DNA from 3 places in the Paenibacillus sp. S02 genome. Region 1 is predicted to be linked to each of the others. Evidence: riboswitches for the same ligand, from Rfam matches in the RefSeq annotation. Region 1 holds a riboswitch; each other region holds the start of a gene.
What was found. A riboswitch is a leader RNA that binds a small molecule or an ion and turns the genes downstream of it on or off. The one in region 1 is predicted to bind cobalamin.

Region 1 (7,201 bases):
ACAATTACGTCTGCCGGAGCATTGTACAGCCAATGAATCTAAGATGTCGTGTCGAATTACTGTGGGTTGGTTGTCCAAATACCGGCTACTTTTAATTGAACCCGTGGAGGCAGTTTCAATGCGGCTAATGTCAGATCGGCCAAATCTTGCGGTTGAAGCATGCGATCTTCATCACCAATAGGCAATCCTGCATTTGCCGCCAGTTCTGTATTGACAGTGCTTGGAGTCAGCGCGGTAACGCGAATGTTAGATTTGCGAACTTCCTGCATCAGTGCTTCCGTGAAGCCCATCAAAGCAAATTTGGACGCGCAATATGCTGAGCCTGTTGCAAAACCTCTTTCTCCTGCCGTCGAGGAGATATTAATAATGTTTCCGCTCTTTTGTGCCAGCATGCTTGGAAGAACAGCATGTGTGACATAATAGGTTCCCATCAGGTTTACGCGAATAATACGTTCCCACTCTTCGGGGTCCATATCTGCGACTGTACCAAAGGTAGCAATGCCTGCATTGTTGATCAAAATATCAACAGCGCCCAACTCGTGTTCCAGTGAAGCTACAGCGGCAGCGGCCTGTGCGCGATCCGATATATCTGCAACAGCACTCACCACTTTCACACCGTATGTACTCCCCAGCGAATCCTGCAGCTTTTGCAGGTCAGTCAATGTGCGTGAAATTAATCCCAGGTTGACGCCTTCCTTAGCTAAAGTTTCGGCAATTGCTTTACCGATTCCTTTGCTGGCCCCTGTAATAATGGCTGTTTTATTCTTAAGTTCCATCCAGTCTCCTCCTTATCAATCCATAACGTGGTTGTGCATCTGAGCACATGGTTACATTATACAAGGTTAAACTCATTGAACCAAACTTCGCCTCTGATGAGGTATTCATTTAGAGGTCTTTATTTGGAAATATAAATATCCCCTGAAGTGGTTTCGACCTTAATCACGTTCACACTACCGGGAACAGATTCGGGAGTATTTATACTCCCAGAGTCAGAGCGGACATTATAAACACCTTTAAAATCGGGAGCTTGCTTAATCTTCACGTCACCAGAATCAGCATTCACTTCCAAGTTGGCTACGGCACGTTGTGTAATATTTGTCTCCCCTGAGGTTAGGGAGAGAAGACCATTACCGCTATAATCGCGAATGGTAACATCACCTGAAGTAAGCTTCAACTCCATATCTGCTGCAAGCTGACTGGCTGTAAAATTGCCGGATGTTAAATTTGCAATCAGGTGGGTACTTTGGAGGTTTGTAATCTCGGCAGTGCCTGAAGTAGCGGTGATGGAAGTATTCTGCACGGAGGCATCCTGAAGTTTTACATTCCCTGAATGTGCATCTACCTGTAGGTCAGTTAGTGTTTCGCCAGAGGGCATCTCTACGGTAATCGTTTGATCCAAATCAGGAGTGATCGAAAAGAATGACAAGGAAGGGGCCGGCTCCGATTGAATGGTAAGCTTACCGTTCTCAATTTGGGCATTATGAATCTGGTCGGCTACTTTTGTCTGAACTTCTCCGCTAATGCGTATCGTACCTTGGTCGCCAGAGCCAGGAGTAAACAAAATAGAGACATCATCAGAACTGTCCACTTTCAGCTTCTGTAGCTGACCACGTGTAAACGTCCATTTTTTGTTAATCGCAGTTGTTTCCTTCATGACTTGTTGATTCCATGGGGCACCGTAAGCCACCATTCCGGCTGCACCGATGACAATGCACAGGCCTGCTGCAATAAACCACTTTTTATTCATATTGTTAGTAAGCTCCCCTCAGGGTAGTCAAATTCCATTTCCAGTATCGTACTGTGCCCTTGACCATAAGGAGTAGGAGATAACGTACTCCAGGCAGCAGCAATAGACCTATACCCGTCAGCGTGATAGAGAAAAAGAATTTGGCCGGGTAAAAGGTGCTGTTTAGTGCATAATCAGTAACGGCGAGAAGGGGGGCTGCAATGAAGCTGACCGATACCACGGCCAATGAAGCCCATACTGCCCATAGGGTAGCCATAATCGGGATGGAGATTAGCAAATTGAGAAACAGTAGCCCTAAGAAAGTAAAAAGATTACGTGCGAAGCTTCCCTGACGAAGCGGAGGAGAAGCGTTCCAGGCTGCATTGGGATCATCCAACGCTTCTCGGGCAATATCCTCCGGGTTACCCAGTTCATTGGCAATCTCACTTTCGCTTTTGCCATTAACCAACCCGTAGTCAAAATGCTGGCTCAAATCACTAAGCAGCTCATTGCGTACCTCTGCAGGGAGAGGAGAAAGAAGCTGCTCTACCTCTGTAAGAAACTGTTTTCTATTCATCGGAATTCCCTTCCTCCAGTAGGCTTGCGACATGATGGACAAAATCATTCCATTCCCGCGTAAGTATTCTTGTATAATGGCTGCCAGTATCGGTCAGCCGATAATATTTGCGGGGAGGCCCCTCGGTCGATTCCTGTAAATACGTTGTGCAGTATCCTTCTGATACCAGACGGCGAAGCAGTGGATATAGGGCTCCCTCAGCTACTTCAATATGACGGGAGACGGCTTGAGCTAACTCGTAGCCATAACGGTCTCTGCGTCCAATTAGAACTAGAACGCACAGTTCCAGTACCCCTTTTTTGAATTGGATGTTCACATTCACGAGCGGTGCTCCCTTCCTGGATGTTATCAATGATTCATAGGTGTCGTTCGGAATAAGGGGAAGAAACGTGTGTTTGTGCATAATTTGTCACGGGTACTAATTATAGAACAGTAGTCAGGTATAATTTAACATCATGTACTGATTAATGCAAGGTACTAAATTTTTAATAATAAAATATTTGTGCCAAAATGGGCAGATTTTCTTTCTTGAAGGCTTTATTGAATAGCGAATGTTGTAGAAAAAAGTATTTTTATTTGGAAATTCCTCGAAATATGGCTGGAAGCACCAATAGGATGCTACTTTAATTTCATTCATTAAAATGATAGATTGTAAAGTATTCAATAGGGTTAAAGATTACTTTTTATGAAGAGGTGGGTAAAGGGTGGATTGGAAACATTGGTATATGGAACTGGAACAGGATGATGAGTCTTGGGATGTATCTGAGGAGATTGTTCTGCGTGGTGTAGTACATCTTAATTTTTGCGGGCAACCCTCGGAAGTAGAAGTCGAATTTATCGTGGGAGCCGATTCCGAAGAACAGGCACAGACTATAGAAGAACCTACTCAGTTGCAAAAAAAGACATGGGAGCAGTATATGGAATATTCGTCAGCTATTCATCCTCAAGTGTTGGAGTCCATACACCATCATTATGCTGGCATAGTGGAAAAGTACCGGAATGCTTACAGTACATGGGGAGAGGACCCCAATGAATATGCGCCTTATGTGGAGCGGCCGGAACAATTGCTGGATCGAATACAACTTATGTCTATACTGATTTCCGACTCATCGGCAAAGGATGAACTGTATTTGAATTTTAGTTGCTCCTGGGATCGAGAACATGGCTTAGGCGTACATATGAAGCAGATGAAAATGGAGCATATTCAAGGTGTTTATACATTATATGACCTAGAATAAATCCCCCTTCCCGGCTTTTAGCAAAAAGGGCCGGGAAGGGGAATAGGATATGGTGAAATGATGGCGCGATTCGATACGATAAAAAAATTAGTTGGATACAGCCAATGCAGCCCGGGCTGCTTGAGCCGCTTGTACCATTAGTCGCAAGGCGGCGACAGATTCCTCCTTGGTGCGGGTTTTCAGACCACAGTCCGGATTAACCCAGAACAAATCTGATGGCAGTACGCGCAGGGCACGCTGGATCATGCTTAGCATTTCAGATACATCGGGGATGCGCGGACTGTGGATATCGTACACGCCTAGACCGATGCCCTTGTCGTATACCTGATCTTCAAAGCTGACAATCAGTTCTCCGTGACTTCGCGAAGTTTCAATAGATATAACGTCGGCATCCATATCGGAGATGGACTGAATCATATGCTGAAATTCGGAATAGCACATGTGCGTATGGATTTGGGTCGCAGGCTCAACGGTGGCCGTGGTCACAAGGAAGGCTTGAACCGCCCAATCCAGATAGGCTTGCTGTTGTTCTTTTTTCAGTGGAAGCCCTTCACGAATTGCAGGCTCATCGACCTGAATCATGCCGATGCCCGCTTGTTCCAGTGCCTCTACCTCTGCCCGTAATGCCAGAGCCAACTGTAAAGCAACTTGATTACGAGGAATATCGTTACGTTCAAAAGACCAGTTCAAAATGGTCACAGGGCCTGTAAGCATTCCCTTAACAGGCTTAGAGGTTAACGATTGGGCGAATGCCGTTTCTTCCACGGTCATGGGCTGATCGAAGGAAACGTCTCCGTATATAATCGGCGGTTTAACACAGCGGGAGCCGTAGGACTGCACCCATCCGTTTTGCGTAAAAGCAAAGCCGTTCAGCTTTTCGCCAAAAAATTCAACCATGTCGGTCCGCTCAAATTCCCCATGAACAAGCACGTCAATGCCAATGTCCTCCTGAATATCAATCCATTCCTTAATTTGCTGTTGGATGAACGCCCGGTATTGCTCGGCAGACCATTCTCCTTTGCGATAGTGCAGGCGGGCCTTGCGGATCTCGGCGGTTTGCGGGAAGCTACCAATGGTCGTCGTAGGCAGTGGAGGCAACTTCAGCTTATTTTGCTGAATCTCACGACGCTCGGCGAAAGGAACGCTGCGTGACAGAGGCTCTTTTGCCAACAGGTCGGCCAGATCGGTAGCTGTCTGTACGCGTGCCGCTGAACTGTTGAAACGGGCTACCGCATCCGCACTTTGCTCAAGCTTGGCGAGTGCGGATGGATCGTGTTTGCCAAGTGCAGCCGTCAGGACGGCGATTTCCTCCAGCTTTTCATCGGCAAAGGCCAGCGCTTGCACCAGCTCCTTGTCCAGCTTTTGCTCTGCCTCCAGACTGACTGGCACATGCAGCAGACTGCATGATGGCTGTACGATAAGCTGTGCGGCAGTGGTTTGTTCTGCTAACTGACCCAGCAGGGCAGCCACAGCGTTCAGGTCGCTGCGCCATATATTGCGCCCGTCAATGACCCCAGCGCCCAGCGTTTTTCCTTTAGGGAAGCCATGCTGTAATATATGCTGAAGATTTTCGCCATCATCATACACAAAATCAAGACCCAGTCCCTGTACCGGAAGTGCAGACAGACGCTCATAATGATCGAGGCTGCCAAAGTAGGTTTGCAGCATTATATTTAAAGAGGGCGCAGCTTGAGTCAAAGCTTCATAGACTTCCTGAATAATGTCCAAATCCTCTGCCGGGAATGAGGTGGTCAGGACAGGTTCATCGATTTGGACCCACTGAACGCCTTCTGCCGCTAGTTCAGACAGGATACGGGTGTACAGTGGCAGGAAGCTTCGTACGATGGTGGCCAAATCCTTACGATCATAGCCTTTGGATAGGGTAACGAATGAATAGGGGCCGATGAGGACCGGTTTCCCATCAATGCCTAGTTCTTGTTTTGCTTCACGATAAGCCTGTAAGGGTTTATTTTCAGTGAACACCGGGACTGCGTTTGCCAATTCAGGAACGATGTAGTGATAATTGGTATTCATCCATTTGGTCATTTCACTGGCTGTTGCTCCCTTCTGTCCACGAGCGATCCCGAAATACACGGACAGAGGAACCGGACCTGCGGGACGATGGTTGAACCGTTCGGGTACCAGACCGAACATCACAGATGTATCCAGCATGTGATCGTAATAGGAGAAGTCTCCGACAGGAATGCGATCAATCCCCTTGTCACGCTGCTTGCTCAGATGCTCCAACCGTAATCTTTTCATCTCCGTCTGCAGTTCGCTTTCGTTAATGCTGCCGTTCCAGAAGCGTTCCAGTGCTTTCTTCCATTCCCGGTTTTCGCCGATACGCGGATATCCCAGATTACTGCTAATCAAGCCGGACAATTCAGGCCATTCATTAATGGACATGTACTTTTCCTCCTAGTGGGTAGCTGTTTTATTTTTACGTACCAAAAAAGGCATTCTTCCCCCCAGAGTTAAAAATAAGTAGGGGAAAGAATGCCTCCGTGATTAAAAAATCAAAAATACGGCGACTGCTCTTAACACCTCCCTATCTTCCGTAGGTACTTGCGATGTTGTTAAAATAGGCAGGTCTCCTGACTTACGGATCATGACTCTCAGCATTCCTTCCCGGTCTGTGGACCAGTGGATATATGAACAGCTGAAAGTTCCCCGTTTACAGTGGCGGGACCGTGCCGGATTTGCACCGGCTTCCCTTTTAAGCCTGATCTGAATAGAACAGACACCTATCTCCAAGCTATGCGGTTAAGGTATGACGAATAATTATGCACTCGTATACTTGTTCACCATCATAAGTGAAACTTACAGGATGCGCAATAGAAACTCCAATGGAATCTGTTAGCTATATGAAAAAAGACAAGCCTTACCCATGATGGGGACTTGTCTTAGATATATAGCATCTTGCTGGGTAAACTTCGCGTTAAGCCAATGAAACGGTATAGCCTGCCTGAATACTGGCTTTTACATCTACCAGACGCTGGTTGCGACTGCCCCGGAAGGGAAGGGTCAGGTCCTTTTGCTGTTCTACAAAACGACCATCCACAATCACATCGCACAAAAGCGCTAGCTCCTGTCGCTCCTGATCTGTGAGTAAATCTTCATAGACAAAGCCAGTATAAGCCCACACGGTTCGGTCGGGACAGGCCTCGCGGAAGTCACGCACAAATTGCGAGCATTCTGCTGCTGAGAAAAACGGATCTCCCCCACAGAGAGTCAGTCCGTCCAACAACGGATTATCCATGATGTCACGAATGACTTCCTGTTGTCGTTGGGGGGTGAATGGCTCACCTGCACGGAAGCTCCACGACGCTGGATTAAAGCATCCGGGACAGGCGTGACGGCAACCGCTAATGAACACGACGGTGCGCAGGCCGTATCCTTCGTTCAGAGATTCCGGAATGTAGCCACACAAATTCACTTATGTTTCACCCGGTCTCGAACCTCTGCCTGTTTTGCAGCATTAAAGCGAACGGTATAATCTCCTGTCAGATATCCGGTTACCCGACGTAAGCGCTGAAAGTGTGTATGCTCCTCATCTGTGCCACATTGGGGGCAGCTTGTCCCGATAATCCCTTCATAACCACATTCCGTACAACGATCCACCGGATGGTTGATGGAGAAGTAGCCGATGTTCTGATGCAG
Region 2 (7,201 bases), 220 kb from region 1:
TTTATTTTAAATTTGTTTAATATTAAATTTATGGCTTAATTCTCCAACGTTTGAAACAGAGTACGCGTGTACTCATGCTGTAACAAGTCTTCATCCCATTCCTTAAATATTTCCACGATCTCCCCCTGAACCATGACGGCAACGCGATCACAAAACTGACGAGTAGATTGGAGATCGTGAGTGATGAATAGGTAGGACAACTGACGTTCCATCTGCATTCTTTTGAGCATGTCCAGTACAGAAGACTGCGTTGTCGTATCCAGATTGGCGATCGATTCATCGAACAAGATAATATCCGGCTCCACCGCCAACGCTCGGGCAATACATACCCGCTGTTTTTGCCCGCCACTCAGCTGTGCTGGGTATTTTTCCAGACTGTCAGCCTCCAATCCTACTGATTCCAATAGGGACAGACAAATATCCAGCGCCTGCGCTTTTCGCTCAGGAAAATAGTTGTGGATCGGCTCCATTAAAATATCTCGAATCGTCATACGAGGATGCAATGAGGAGGACGAATCCTGTGCAACCAACTGGATTCGCTTGTACAGCTGAACGTCCTTCATCTTTTCGAAATGTATAGGCTGATGATCCAGCCAAATCTCCCCTGAGGTCAACGACTCCAGCCCTAGAATACATTGTGCCAGCGTGCTTTTGCCACTTCCACTTTCTCCTACCAGTCCAAGACATTCCCCCTGTCGTAACTCCAGACTCACCTTCTTCACGGCCTGCTCGCTATCTTGCGTGCTGAACCAGCCTTTTCTCCGTTTACGGACAGGGTATGCTTTGGTCACATTCTTCAATTCCAGCATCACTGGTGCATCCTTCCTTCCGGGCTCATCTCCAACACTCGATCCGCTATGCGACTCATACCCTGGCGATCATGTGAAATCAACAATATGGTGAGATCAAAGTCTTCTCTCAGCTGTTGCAGCAATGCCAAAACCTTGTCGCGGTTGATAACATCCAACGCCGTAGTAGGCTCGTCGGCAATAAAGAGGCTCGGACCGGAGCTTAACATTGCAGCCAGCAGCACCCTTTGACACATGCCTCCGCTTAGTTCAAAAGGATATGACGACAAAATATGCTCAGGATCTGCAAACCCAACCTTGCGGAGCAGAGAGCGCAAATAGGCCTCCCGCACTGGAGTAGCGCCTCCTCTGGCTATCTCCGTGGCACGGCTCAGCATCTGCCGCATCCGTGGCAGCACGCCCTGCGGGTGGACTTGCTGCGGTGCAGTGTGGGATGGGACAGCATCAGCGTGCTCCGGCACTATCTGGTCGTGCGGCATCGGACGCCGCCCGTGCAGTCTAAGCGTATCCATCAGTTGGGCGCGGACAGTCCGGATCGGATTCAACCCGCTCAGCGATTGTTGAATGAGCAGGGCAATATCCTCTCGGCGCAGCCTTTGCCAGCGCCGTTCCTGGAACGGGAGAATGTCTTCCCCGTTATAGTAGATACGCCCTTGCGTAACACCGATACCTGACTCCAGCATGCCTGCGATTGCGTGTGCGGTCAGGCTCTTGCCGCATCCGCTCGGTCCGGTCAGGGCCACAATCTCCCCTGAATATATGGAAAAGCTCACATCCCGCAGCAGTGGTTTGCTCCCGCTTCCGCTTGCTCCTACGCCTGTGCGGCAGACTTCCAAATGTTCCACGTGTAACAACGGTTTTCGCCCTGCCACTTGTTCTAACGTATCCTTGCCCCCAAGGGCTATTTGATCTTCCACTATTTGGCCGCCCCCTTTTCCGAAAAGCGGTCGCCCAAAAGCTGGCAGGCAAGTACGAATAGCATAATCGCCAAGCCCGGGAAAATCATGACATGCGGAGCCACCTGAAAATATGAGGTTGCATCATGCAGCATCACGCCCCACTCTGGCTTGGGCGGCTGCACACCCAGTCCAAGAAAGGACAGCCCAGCGATCATCAGCACCACGCGTCCGATATCCCATACCGCATAAACCAACAACTGCGGCAACGCTTGTGGCAATACATAACGTCTCAGTATACGTACGTGTGAATTGCCGGATAAACGGGCATACCGAACGTAGTCCTCCTGACAGGCTTTTTGAACCAGACTACGGATATACCGGACATAGCCCGCCCACCGTACCGCAATAATCGCAAGAGTCATGTTAACAAAACCCGGGCCCAAAATGCCCACAATTGCCACCGTTAAAATAATATCAGGAAAAGCCAGTACGCCGTCGATTCCCCGCATAATCAGCTGATCCACGCGTCCGCGCACATAACCAATGAGCAACCCTATAGGCAGACTGAAGCACAGCGTAGCTACAGTAATTGCACATGCGATTAGCACGCTCGTCCGAATCCCGTAAATTAGCCGTGACAGCACATCCCGACCCAGATGATCCGTACCGAAAGGATATTTCCGACTGGGTGGTGCCAGACGGTTCAAAAGATCCACTTGAAGAGGATCATGAGGAGCGACCCATGGAGCCAATAACCCAAGCAGCACAATCAGGCCAAACAGTACGCCTCCTGCCAGCAAGCTCCCTTGAAAGGAAAGCCGTATCTTTTTCATTTTCAGCTTCCCCCTTAACGCAAACGTAGCCTCGGATCTATCGCCGTCTGGACCACATCCACCAAACACTGAACTCCTACAATTAAAAATACGGCGAAAATAACATACCCCTGAATCACCGGATAATCTCGCTGTGTAATCGCATCTATAAAATACTTGCCCAACCCCGGCCATGAAAAAATGGTCTCGACGATGACATTACCTGCCAACATAAATGATAGATTGGTACCTAGCAGTGTAATCATAGGCAGAACCGCATGCTTAAATATCTCAAAAAATAGGATATGCATACGTGAAAAGCCTCGAGCCTTCGCTGCTTTCACAAAATTCCGGTCACCCAGTTCCAGCATTTGAGCGCGCAGTACACGGGCTTGCACAGCTCCCAAACCTGCGCCAAGAGTCAGCGCTGGGAGCACTAGATGTGTCCAGTCCTCCCTTCCCATGGATGGGAGCCAGCCCAAGCGAACGGAGAATAGATAGATCAACAGAAACCCAAGCCAAAAAGAGGGAATCGACGATCCCAGCAGGGCAAACAGCCTGCCCAGACGATCCAGTAGGCCGCTGATTTTTAGCGAGGCAGCCAGTCCCAGCCCCAGCGTAAGCACCGTCATGACGGCAAAGCCCGCAGCAGCTAGCTCCACAGTAGCAGGCAGTCTGTTCCATAGTTCGGCTAGCACGGATTCCTTGGATACATACGAGGTACCCCAATGCCCCGTGAACACATCTCGCAGCCAGTTCACATATTGAATATGAAGCGGCTCGTTTAAGCCCAGTTCCTGCCGTAGCGTCGTCAACGCCTCCTCAGAGGCAGGGACATTATGTGCGGTGAGCAAAATGGTAGCAGGGTCACCAGGAGCCAGCCTCATCAGTACAAAAGTCAGCGTGGATACAACGAATACAATGATGAGCAGCTGCGCCACACGTTCCAGTATAAAACGAATCATAGGATACGCAGCTCGTTATTCCGCAATATCGGATTGCGCTGTAATGTAGTAATACTCGATCGGATGGGGTGTAAAACCCTTCACCCCTTTTTTCACACCAAACACATTATCAGGATGCACAATGAACGACTGTGGCAAATCCGTATTGATGATATCCAGCGCTTGTAGTGTCACAGCATTACGCTGCGCTGTATCCTTCGCCAGCTTCAAGCGGTTAAGAATACTCTCTAGCGGCTTGGAACTATACCGGCTTACATTGGCTTCGCTTTTCGAAGAATAAAACATGTCCATAAAATATTGCGGCTCTCCTGTATGAGCAGTAAGCATACTGTACATAGCAAAATCCCAATCGTTTTTGGTCAACGCCTCATCGATATTTTCCACCTTGCGAATCTTGACCTGGATTCCCTCTTTCAGCAATTGGCTTTGGATGACCTCAGCCATAACAGAGAGCTCCGGACGCTGAGGGAAAGTCAGCAGCGTAACCTCGAACGGCTTGCCTTGCTTAGTCCATGTCCCTTGGGCGTCCTTCTGCCAGCCATCCTTCGTTAACAACTGCTCCGCCGTTCCGTCCAGCGCTTTACGCTCAACTTTACCGAAGGGAAGAATGCTCGGGAATGGGCTGCTTGCTTCCGTACCGAAGCCCCTCATGACGGCACTCACAATCGATGTGCGTGGAATTAGGCTGTCCACCACCTTACGGTTCGCCGCATCCTTGAATACTGGCGATTCCATATTGTACACGATCATATGGGTGCGCAAGGAGGGAGCCGACAGCACTTGTAGCTTGTCGTTCTTTTTCAGTACCTCTGCGTTATCAACCGGAATATCCGTCGCTACGTCCACCTCGCCGGATTGCAGCGCCATCAGGCGCGAATTCCCGTCCGTAATGAACTTCATCGTCGCTTCAGCCAGTCGTGCCTTCTCGCCCCAATATCCGTCATAACGCTCTACGACCAAGGATTGGTCCTTGTTGAACGCTTTGATTTTAAAGGCGCCTGTCATCGCTGGGTAACTCTGCTCATCTTTCATCGATGCCACATCCAGTACAATCGTCGATGGATCAGCCAGATTGGACACCAGCGCCGCGTTCGGCTGGTTTGTCGTGATTTTCAAAGCCAGCGGGCCGCTTACATCAATGGACTTCACATTTAGTAAATCCTTCGCCAGATGGCTTTTCTCGATAGAGCGCAGCAAAGACGCTTTTACACTTGCTGCATCCATACTCTTTCCATCATGAAAAGTGACTTTATCCTGCAAGCTGAACGTCCAAACTGTAGGACTATCCTGCTTCCACTCCTTTGCCAGCCAAGCCACAGGCTCCAGCTTTTCATTCAAACGCACCAGAGTCTCACCTGCACCGGATCGCATCACATCCCAGCTATTATCTCCGTGTGGGTCAACGCCTGACGGTTTCCATGTATACGCCATTACCAGCTTTTTACCTGCCGCTGTTTGTTGTGCTGACGCGTTTTCACCTTTGCCGGAGCTATCCGACGTCTTATTGCTGGCACATCCCGAAAGAGCCATAACTGTCAGCAACAGCATCACCCCTGTACATATCAACCATGAACGCCTGCTACGATTGCTAATCATTCGATGAATCCCCCTCTATCTTGTAAAAGCATATAAACCTAACGCAAAACGCGAAAAAAGCATTCCGGACTACTTGATCAGCAGTCAGAAATGCTTTCATTATAAAATGTCAAAACTCACCTCGAAGCCAACTCCAAAAACATAGAAGGGATCAGATCGGTTTCAGACATTCCGTATGCAGCACGCCTAACCACCTCCCCAGCATCCCGTGGGTCTGACAGTGATGTCAAAACAGGCAGGTCTCCTGACTCCAGGCGCATCTTTCAGGCCTTCCCGGTTCTTCACAGTTCCAGTGGCTGTTCTGAAAGCTCCAGCAGTATCCTGCTGATGCCTGTATACAGTGGCGGGCCCGTGTCGGAATCAACCGAACTTCCCTTTTAAGTGAACACGCTCAACAACCATCTACATGGTCTCAACAAAACCCCGTACATAGAGTCGTCCGGCTCACACCTGTTTTCTTCCTTTATTTCTTTCAATTACGATCTTATTTTGTTGTCACAGGCTTGTCAATAAATGCTGCACAATATTTTAAATTTGAATGATGTGGCGAGAATAAAGGTGATGTCTATTCATTGCGTGCACGAAATGAACGTGCTAAAATTAGGTATAGAGATAATCATCGTGTCCGTATACTAAAAAGAGTCTTCGCCGCGCCAACGGCAAAGACTCTAGGACTTGAAAGGCTGTGGATCACCACCACGGCGCGCTGCATAACTAAATGTTAATGCAAACGAAACCCACCGTTAGGGGCCAACCTAATTACGCGGTGGGTTTTCGCTTGTTCCGAAATTTTCGACGTAGCCAGCGATAAAGTTTACGAATACTAAACACCAGACTTAGTAACGTAACCACCCAACGCAACACATCGTAGCACGACACAAGTGTGACCATCGGCTTCACCCCCTTTCGGGAAGCTGCACCGTGGTCCGAAAACATCCACCACTATTCAAAATCCATAAGGTAAATTATACCACGACCTCGCCCACTACTCTAGCAAATTCCTCTAGTAAATAAATCAACTTAAGAGTTAACTTTAGCGCCACTGCACAGTCGGACAGGGCCAATATCTATATGTCCCCAGACGGCAAAAGGGTATCTACTATTTAGGCAGCGCCTCTCAGAAAAATCAGGAGGAAGGACGCGGCGTGTACTATTATGACTTTACTTCGAAAATCCAAACCCCGATCTTTATACAGGAAGAGGGTTTCATCAATAACTTCATGCTGCTTAATAAATAACTAGTTCTGGATAATTCCATGCCAAAAAGCCGGAAAAGAGGCATACGTCCTCTCTCTCCGGCTATCTTTATTTATTCCTAATCATCAAACCTTCTGTGGAACCTCCTGAACCGTCACGCTTTTGACCGATTCGCCCTGTTTTCTCGTCAAAACGATGTTCAAGACAATCGCTGTAATCGAGCCCGAGACGATACCATTTTGCAACAGCATTTTGGCAAAGCTCGGCAGCTGGTCGAACATTTGTGGCAGAACGGCAGAGCCTAGGCCCACGGCAATACTGCATGCTGCGATCAGCAGATTGCTTTCCTTCCGCAGATCCACTTCTGACAGAATAGACATGCCTGATGCAGCGACCGAGCCGAACATGACGATCATCGCTCCGCCCAGCACAGCGTTAGGAATCACTGTCGTTAAGGCAGCCAGCTTAGGAAGCAAACCAAGAACAACCATGATACCGCCCGCAGCAAAAATAACGTTCCGCGATTTGACACGTGTGAGTGAAATCAAACCAACATTTTGTGAGAAAGCTGTATAAGGAAACGCGTTAAAAATACCCCCAAGCATAATCGCAAGTCCTTCGGAACGCAGACCATTGACGATCTGCTTCTGCTCCACCTTCTGATCAATCGCTTTGCCTACTGCCAAATAAACGCCAGTAGACTCAACCATACTGACAATATTGACGATAATCATCGTACAAACTGCCATAATGCTAAACTCTGGCTTACCAAAATAAAACGGCTGCGCAACACTCACCCATGAGGCCTCCGCCACGGGAGCAAAATGCACCATTCCCATTCCATAAGCAACCACTGTGCCCGCGAACAACCCAATAAGCACGGAAATCGAGCGCAAAAAACCTTTTGCCAACCGATTCACAAG
Region 3 (7,201 bases), 2.0 Mb from region 1:
TTTTGCCATAGATATGAACGTTTCCCGAAGTTGGCTGATCTACACCGGAAAGTAAATGCAGCAAGGTCGATTTTCCACTGCCGTTCGGACCAATAATCCCCCACCAAGTTCCTTCGTCGACGCTCCAGCTTATATTCTTTAACGCATGGAACTCTCCATAGGCACGTGTCAGACCCGCTACCTCTAATGCCCGATCACGTACCTTCTGTGATTCACTTTGTTCTGTCACAGCAGTTCCCCCCTGCGCAGCTTCTTGTTCCGGTACAGGAGATATGCGAAGAACGGTGCCCCAACAAAGGCCGTCATCACGCCCAGAGGAATTTCCGTGGGGGCTAACAACGTGCGAGCCGCCGTATCTGCCCAAGCCATAAAAATAGCTCCACCGAGCGCAGATAATGGAACAATCATCCGGTAATCAGGACCTGTCACCAGACGAATGATATGCGGTACAACGAGTCCCACAAAGCCAATCACTCCACATACCGAGACAGCGGCTGCTGTCAGCAGCGTGGAAATGATCAGAACAGATAGCTTCGTCGCATCTACATGAACTCCCATGTGAGCCGCCTGACGTTCACCCAAAGCCAAAATATTCAGCACACGTGCCCGGTTCCATAGAAATACCAGTCCTATGACCACATAAGGTAAAAGGATTCCTGTATATGACCAACCGCGCAGACTAAGACTTCCCATCGTCCAGTACAATATTTCATTGACCGTCTCCTTCGACATGGCTGTCAGAAAGGAAACAACCGCTCCCAGAAAGGATTGCATCACCACACCCGACAAAATGAGACTTTGTGTCGGAATTTTTTTACCTTCCCGTGCCAACGTCAGCACCATCCACAGCGTCAGCATTCCGGTCGTAAATGCCACTAGCGGCAACGTCCATATGCCAACAAATGAAAATTGAAGGCCCCAATAAATCAGTACTGCCGCTCCTACCGAAGCCCCCGAGGATACCCCCAGTGTATACGGATCAGCCAAAGGATTACGCAGCACACCCTGAAATCCGGCTCCTGCCAGCGCCAACGCTGCCCCTACCAACATTCCCAGTAACACTCGTGGCAATCTGACCTTCAAAATAATCTGCTCTGAGGATGTGTTCCAATCCGGTGTAAACGTATCGCCTAACCACGGAAGGTGGTTAACCAGAATGCCCATGATCTGGCTGACCGGAAGCTTGGCCGAGCCGATGCCAAGACAGAGCAGCAGCGTCAGCAACAGCAGGACAAGACCTGTCCCTCCAAAGCCGATCAGTTTACGGTTCATTTGAAAATTTCAGGATACACGCCCTTGGCCACTTCCTTGAGACCTTCCGTTACGCGTGGACCCGGACGACTGATCAAATTATCATCCACGGCAAATACCCGGTTGTGGCGAACAGCCGATATTTGATCCCATCCACTGCGAGCTTTAATGATTTCGCCGAGCGTTTGACCAGTTTTGTCGTCCTTGACACTTTTGCTGTACAAAATCACGTCAGGGTTCGCAGCAATAATATTTTCCTCACTAATTTGGTACCACCCCTTCTGCGTGGCACCTACATTTTCGCCGCCCGCCAACGTAATCAGCTCGTCCATAAACTCGCCTTTACCAACTGTCCAGCCTGGTGAAAACTCGACGTATACCCGCAGCTTCTGCCCTTTACCGATATTTTTAATTCCTTCTTTCACTTCAGCTACATCTGCTCTCATCTTGTCAGTCACCGCTCTCGCTTCTTTCTGATGATCGGTGATTTTCCCATACAATTCGATGTTAGCCATGACATCTTCAACTGTCTTCGGTTCCGTTTTAAAAATCATAATTCCCATGTCGCGCAGCTTGGTCGTAGCCTGTTCACTAAGTGATATCCCTGCAAAAACGACTTCCGGGTTAGCAGCAATGATCGCCTCTTCGTTCGGTTTCATAATACCGCCCACTTTAGGCTTTTTCGTAGCTGCTTCTGGGTAATCAGAGTAGTCGGAGACACCGACAATTTCCTTATCCAGCCCGATGGCGAACAGCGCCTCGGTTTCTGCCGGGGAGACGGAAACGATTTTATCCGGCGCTTTTTTGAATGTAAATTCCTGTCCTGTTGCATCCTTAACTGTGAGTGGGTAAACTGTTTTGCCCGGAGGCTCTTGTGCGGTTACGGTCTGTCCCGGCTGCTGTGAAGAATTCTGGTTCTCTTTATTTTCAGCATTTTTCCCATTAGCTCCACATGCACTCAGCACAACTGCCAAAATCAGAACCAATAGACCTGTTGTCCAAACCTTTATTTTTTTTCCTGCCATGATTTGCACCCCTTCATAAAAAAATCGTTAAGAGCGTTACTTGAACATCATCAGATATCTTCTAAATCCAGCCTTCTTTTCCTATCAAAAAAAACCCCGCATCCTCATATCAGGACACAGGGGTCACGTTAGCGCAGATCGTGCGCAGGCGGCAGCTTCTTTCCGCATGGACAGTCACTGCGAACACGTCATCCTTTCCTCGAAGGACTATGGTGACAGGCGGACGGGCAGGTATCCTGACTTATGGTAAAATGCATGTCCTGAAATTCTTTCATATGCTTAGTAGCACATAAAGTAGGACTAACGAGCATGTTTCCATTTACAGTGGCGGGACCGCGCCGGACTCACACCGACTTCCCTTTTAACAGCGCAGGCAAGGGAAACCATAGTTTCATCACGCTGCGCCGACCTCGTCTGCTGGATATTTGATGTAGTGGTAGTCAAGCCGTTCTTTTACTTGATGATTATAGGTTAAAAAGAGGCGGCTTACAACCCAAACAGCCTCTTTTTCCGCTGGTGTCTAACCTAATGAGGAAGCATTTCTGCTATGTAATTGTGCCGTCCTGCCAACCTCAATTGAATCCTAAATGCTTCTCCCGGCCTCGGATTCAGACTCCAAAAATCATGACCCGGTATCAGCATGCAAGCCAACTGACGAATTACGCCACCATGCGTAACGACCAAAACTGAGGGCGGCGCAGCAGTCAAATCCATGGGTTGAACTTCCATAGCAACACGCCATTCATACAGAGAGTCAAGAAATTTCCGTAGACGATTCACAAAATCTGCCCAAGACTCTCCTCCAGGAGGGGTTATCCGTTGCGGCTCATCAATCCAAGCGCGATACAACGACACATCCTTGAGCATGTCATACGTTTTTCCATCCCACTCGCCAAAATGAAGCTCTCGCAGACGTGGTTCCATTATAGGAGACATCGTAGATAGGGAAACTCCAGACGTCAATTCTGATTCCGGCACAATGATCTGCAAGGTCTGGCGACATCGCATTAAATCGCTGCAATAGATTCGAGCAAAGGACTGCCCTTGCAATTTTTCTTGCAAAGGCTTTAATTCCTGCTCTGCTCCCGGTAGCAAACCTAAGTCGGAGTGTCCCAGATATCGACGTTCCTTGTTCCATAAGGTTGTGCCGTGACGAACTAACACGAGTTCCATGTCCCAATGCAGATCTTCTTTAGCATCATACGGCACCTTATCCTCCTGTGAGTTCGGACTTTGTGCGTATTCTACTGTCCTTTTTGCTGCTATATCTTGTTTCAAGATCATGTCACTTCCTGCTCGATCATTATTCAGTGTGTCACTCCTCACCGCACCCATCCCAAGGCAAAACAACCTGCGGCTCCTAACAAACACAATCCTACAAACATACTGGACACGGCGAACATCAGCTGGATCGTATGCCGTATATCTTTCGACTCTAGCGGTCGTATCCAATCGCCCATGTATGCACGAAAGGAGCGCACGCCATGATACACATTATAGCCTCCAAGACGAATCCCCAGTGCACCAGCAACAGCCGATTCCGGGAAGCCACTGTTCGGGCTTGGGTGCAGACGAGCGTCTCGCTTGACTGTGCGCCAGCTTCTTGCAGCATCTCGCTTGTACATCCACGCCGCTACCACAAGCATTGCCGCTGTCAGGCGTGCCGGAATGTAGTTAGCGACATCATCCAGACGTGCTGAAGCCCAGCCTAAATGCAGATACTTTTCATTTTTATAGCCAACCATGGAATCAAGCGTATTCACAGCACGATAAGCCAGCGCCAAGGGTGCTCCCCCGATCAAGGCATAAAAAAGCGGGGAAATAATCGCGTCCACGATATTTTCAGCGACCGTTTCGACGGTACCGCGTACAATCTCAGGCTCATCAAGCTGTTGCGTATCCCGCCCAACTATCATGCCCAGCTCCCGCCGTGCCGCAGCCAGGTCATCCGCCTGTAACGCTCGGTATACTGCCATTCCTGCGTCCTTTAGTCCTTTGGAAGCAATCGTGGTCGCAATCAGCACCATTTCTACGCCGACAGACAACCACGGATGAATCCAGGCAAGCAAGTGCAATAGCGCCCAGGCGAGCGTAAAGGAGCCTCCCGCCACAATGAGTGGAAGCAGTATACCCGCACGTTTCAACCCCCGGTCACTTCGGGCCTGGCGGCGAATCGCTTTTTCCAATGCTGAAATGGCATGTCCCATACCGATGACTGGATGCGGCAACCACCTCGGGTCACCGATCAGCCTGTCCAAAAGATAGGCTGCCAGGATAATCAAGCTAACTGTCACGCCGCTGCTCCTCCTCCAGTACTTCACCCAATACAGACAGCAGCCTGTCATTGGCTTCTGCATCCTTAACCGCAATCCGAAAATGGCTCGTCGTCAGTCCCGGATACATAGCACAGCTACGTATAAGAATTCCGCGTTGTCCAAGCGCCTGCTGAATCGCCGATGCGCTCCACGTACCCGGCGCCCTTGCCAGCACGTAATTGGCTTCGCCGGGAACGACACCGCAGCCCCATTCCGCCAAGGCGGTCAACAGGCGGTTGCGCTCCGTAGCAATCAGCTCCTGTGTTTGGCGCTCATATGCTTGCCCACTTCTCAAACACGCCTCCCCAGCCAGCAACGCCAATCCATTCACACTCCAGGTCACTTGTTTGGCCGTCATTCGCCGGATATAGTCCGGATGAGCAATCGCATAGCCCAATCGCAAGCCAGGAATGGCATAAAATTTGGTCATTGACCGGATCAAAATCACATGAGGATAGCGATCCAGCACAGGCAGCAGTGAGATTCGCCGTTCCAGCGGAATAAAATCAATGAATGCTTCATCCACCACTAGCACGGTACCCGTTTTGCCAGCCGCCCCTGCCAGCTCAAACAACTCCTGCTCACCATATTGCACACCATTTGGATTATTCGGCTGCCCGAGGAACAAAACATCTACCTGCTCCATGAGCTGAAGGATGTCCTCCACGTCCGCCTTCCATTGAAGCGAGGCCTTCCCATACACCCGGTTGACCTCGGCTCCGAATTTGCCAGCCAGCTCCGCATATTCTGAAAAACATGGCTCCACTGTACCCACACGCTTGGGAGCGAGTCCCAATAGCAGGAGCGCCATACTTTCAGCTGCTCCGTTTCCGATACTTAACGACTCCGGTGGAACATGCAGTCGCCGTGCGAGCATATTTTTAAAATTCCGATGCCCAGGATCTGGATAGCGAATCACAGTGTCAAATGAGTGTTGCAGCGCCTCAAGCACCTCCGGCGGTGGACCAAGTGGATTAATATTTGCACTAAAATCTACAAAATCAGCAGCAGCCCCGCCGAATGTCGCCGCAGCTGTTTCCCTGTCACCGCCATGACCGTAAACCTCTATCATTACCTCTCATCCTTTCCGGCCGTTCCCAATCATTTAGCTCCATTATGAGGCTGCTTTTTGCGTCCCGTCAATGCAAATGAGCTTTTGTGTACATGGCTCACTTGGGTTACAATAGAAGGAGGCACACATAAAATTACACAGTTTGTATATACGGAGGAATGGACATGCTGTTCATCGACAACCAGGGCATACACGATCCAGCCATTAATCTTGCCATTGAGGAGTACGCGCTCAAGCATCTTCCGCTGGATGACAGCTATCTGCTGTTTTATATTAATCAGCCTTCTATTATTATAGGCAAGCATCAAAATACCATTGAAGAAATCAATGCCGAGTTTGTCAGAGATAACAATATTCAAGTCGTTCGTCGCCTGTCCGGCGGCGGTGCTGTATATCATGACCTCGGTAATTTAAATTTCAGCTTTATTACCAAGGATAACGGGGAGTCCTTTCATAATTTCCTCAAATTTACGCAACCCGTTATTGATGCTCTGCGCCAAATGGGAGTAGAAGCTGAAATGACAGGCCGCAACGATCTGCAGGTCGGAGAACGTAAAATTTCAGGAAACGCCCAATTTGCCACACGCGGACGGATGTTCAGCCACGGTACATTGATGTTTAACCTGAATCTGGACAATGTGGCTGCATCGTTGCATGCCAATCCCGAAAAATTCAAATCCAAAAGCACTAAATCCGTCCGCAGTCGCGTGGCTAACATCAGCGAACTGATGGACCGTGAGATGACCATAGAGCAATTTCGCGAGGAACTGCTGCGTTTCATATTCGGTGCAGAATTGGATCAGGTACCTCAATATAAGCTCACCGATACCGATTGGGCCAAAATCCATGAAATTTCCAAAGAACGCTACCAATCGTGGGATTGGAACTACGGTCTATCCCCCGAGAGCAATATCAAGCACACACGTAAATTTCCGGTCGGCATTATTGATATCCGCATGGATCTTAAGGAAGGCTATATCCGTGATATTAAAATCTATGGGGATTTCTTCGGCGTGGGTGACGTTGCTGATATTGAAAATATCCTGCGCGGCAAGCGCTATGATGAAGGTGAGGTACGTCAAGCCTTATCCTCTCTCGATTTGAAGCACTATTTTGGTAATATTGAGCTGGACGATTTTGTTGGACTTGTATTTTTGGAAGACTAACCGTTACTTTTTCCCATCGTTTCAAGCCAATACTTCAGTGGTTATAAGGGGACAGGCTCTTATATGAGCGTCCCCTTTTTATTGTGATATTGTCATTTTGAATATTATAAGATACAATTTTAACATTGCCCCATGATAGAGATAAAGGAGAGAATACCGATATGTATAAATTAATTGCCATTGATATTGATGATACACTCATTAACGACCAGAAAGAAGTTACACCGGCGACACAACAGGCATTAGAAGCTGCTGTAGCTAAAGGTGTGGTGGTTACCCTCGCTACTGGACGAGCTTATGCCTCCGCACACAAAATTGCTCGCCAAACTGGTTTGAACGTGCCAATCATTACGTACCAAGGAGCTTTGGTTA

Region 2: it holds a riboswitch for cobalamin, as region 1 does, so the genes downstream of both, KAI36_RS26085 (ABC transporter substrate-binding protein) here and metE (5-methyltetrahydropteroyltriglutamate--homocysteine S-methyltransferase) in region 1, are expected to answer to the same signal.
Region 3: it holds a riboswitch for cobalamin, as region 1 does, so the genes downstream of both, KAI36_RS06865 (ABC transporter substrate-binding protein) here and metE (5-methyltetrahydropteroyltriglutamate--homocysteine S-methyltransferase) in region 1, are expected to answer to the same signal.

The regions. Positions count from the first base shown of each region.
Region 1 is NZ_CP073682.1:5,640,241-5,647,441, reverse strand. Features, by position in the region: gene KAI36_RS25120 (3-ketoacyl-ACP reductase) at 57-776, opposite strand; gene KAI36_RS25115 (DUF4097 family beta strand repeat-containing protein) at 896-1,747, opposite strand; gene KAI36_RS25110 (DUF1700 domain-containing protein) at 1,752-2,303, opposite strand; gene KAI36_RS25105 (PadR family transcriptional regulator) at 2,296-2,625, opposite strand; gene KAI36_RS25100 (DUF6985 domain-containing protein) at 3,008-3,541, shown strand; gene metE (5-methyltetrahydropteroyltriglutamate--homocysteine S-methyltransferase) at 3,629-5,947, opposite strand; cobalamin riboswitch at 6,109-6,304, opposite strand; gene nrdG (anaerobic ribonucleoside-triphosphate reductase activating protein) at 6,480-6,977, opposite strand; gene KAI36_RS25085 (anaerobic ribonucleoside triphosphate reductase) at 6,974-7,201, opposite strand, start outside.
Region 2 is NZ_CP073682.1:5,860,590-5,867,790, forward strand. Features, by position in the region: gene KAI36_RS26065 (ABC transporter ATP-binding protein) at 36-812, opposite strand; gene KAI36_RS26070 (ATP-binding cassette domain-containing protein) at 809-1,726, opposite strand; gene nikC (nickel transporter permease) at 1,726-2,541, opposite strand; gene nikB (nickel ABC transporter permease) at 2,556-3,485, opposite strand; gene KAI36_RS26085 (ABC transporter substrate-binding protein) at 3,501-5,081, opposite strand; cobalamin riboswitch at 5,299-5,502, opposite strand; gene KAI36_RS26090 (nucleobase:cation symporter-2 family protein) at 6,404-7,201, opposite strand, start outside.
Region 3 is NZ_CP073682.1:1,576,072-1,583,272, reverse strand. Features, by position in the region: gene KAI36_RS06875 (ABC transporter ATP-binding protein) at 1-229, opposite strand, end outside; gene KAI36_RS06870 (FecCD family ABC transporter permease) at 226-1,272, opposite strand; gene KAI36_RS06865 (ABC transporter substrate-binding protein) at 1,269-2,276, opposite strand; cobalamin riboswitch at 2,486-2,679, opposite strand; gene KAI36_RS06860 (histidine phosphatase family protein) at 2,802-3,560, opposite strand; gene cbiB (adenosylcobinamide-phosphate synthase CbiB) at 3,599-4,570, opposite strand; gene cobD (threonine-phosphate decarboxylase CobD) at 4,560-5,663, opposite strand; gene lplA (lipoate--protein ligase) at 5,828-6,829, shown strand; gene KAI36_RS06840 (Cof-type HAD-IIB family hydrolase) at 6,991-7,201, shown strand, end outside.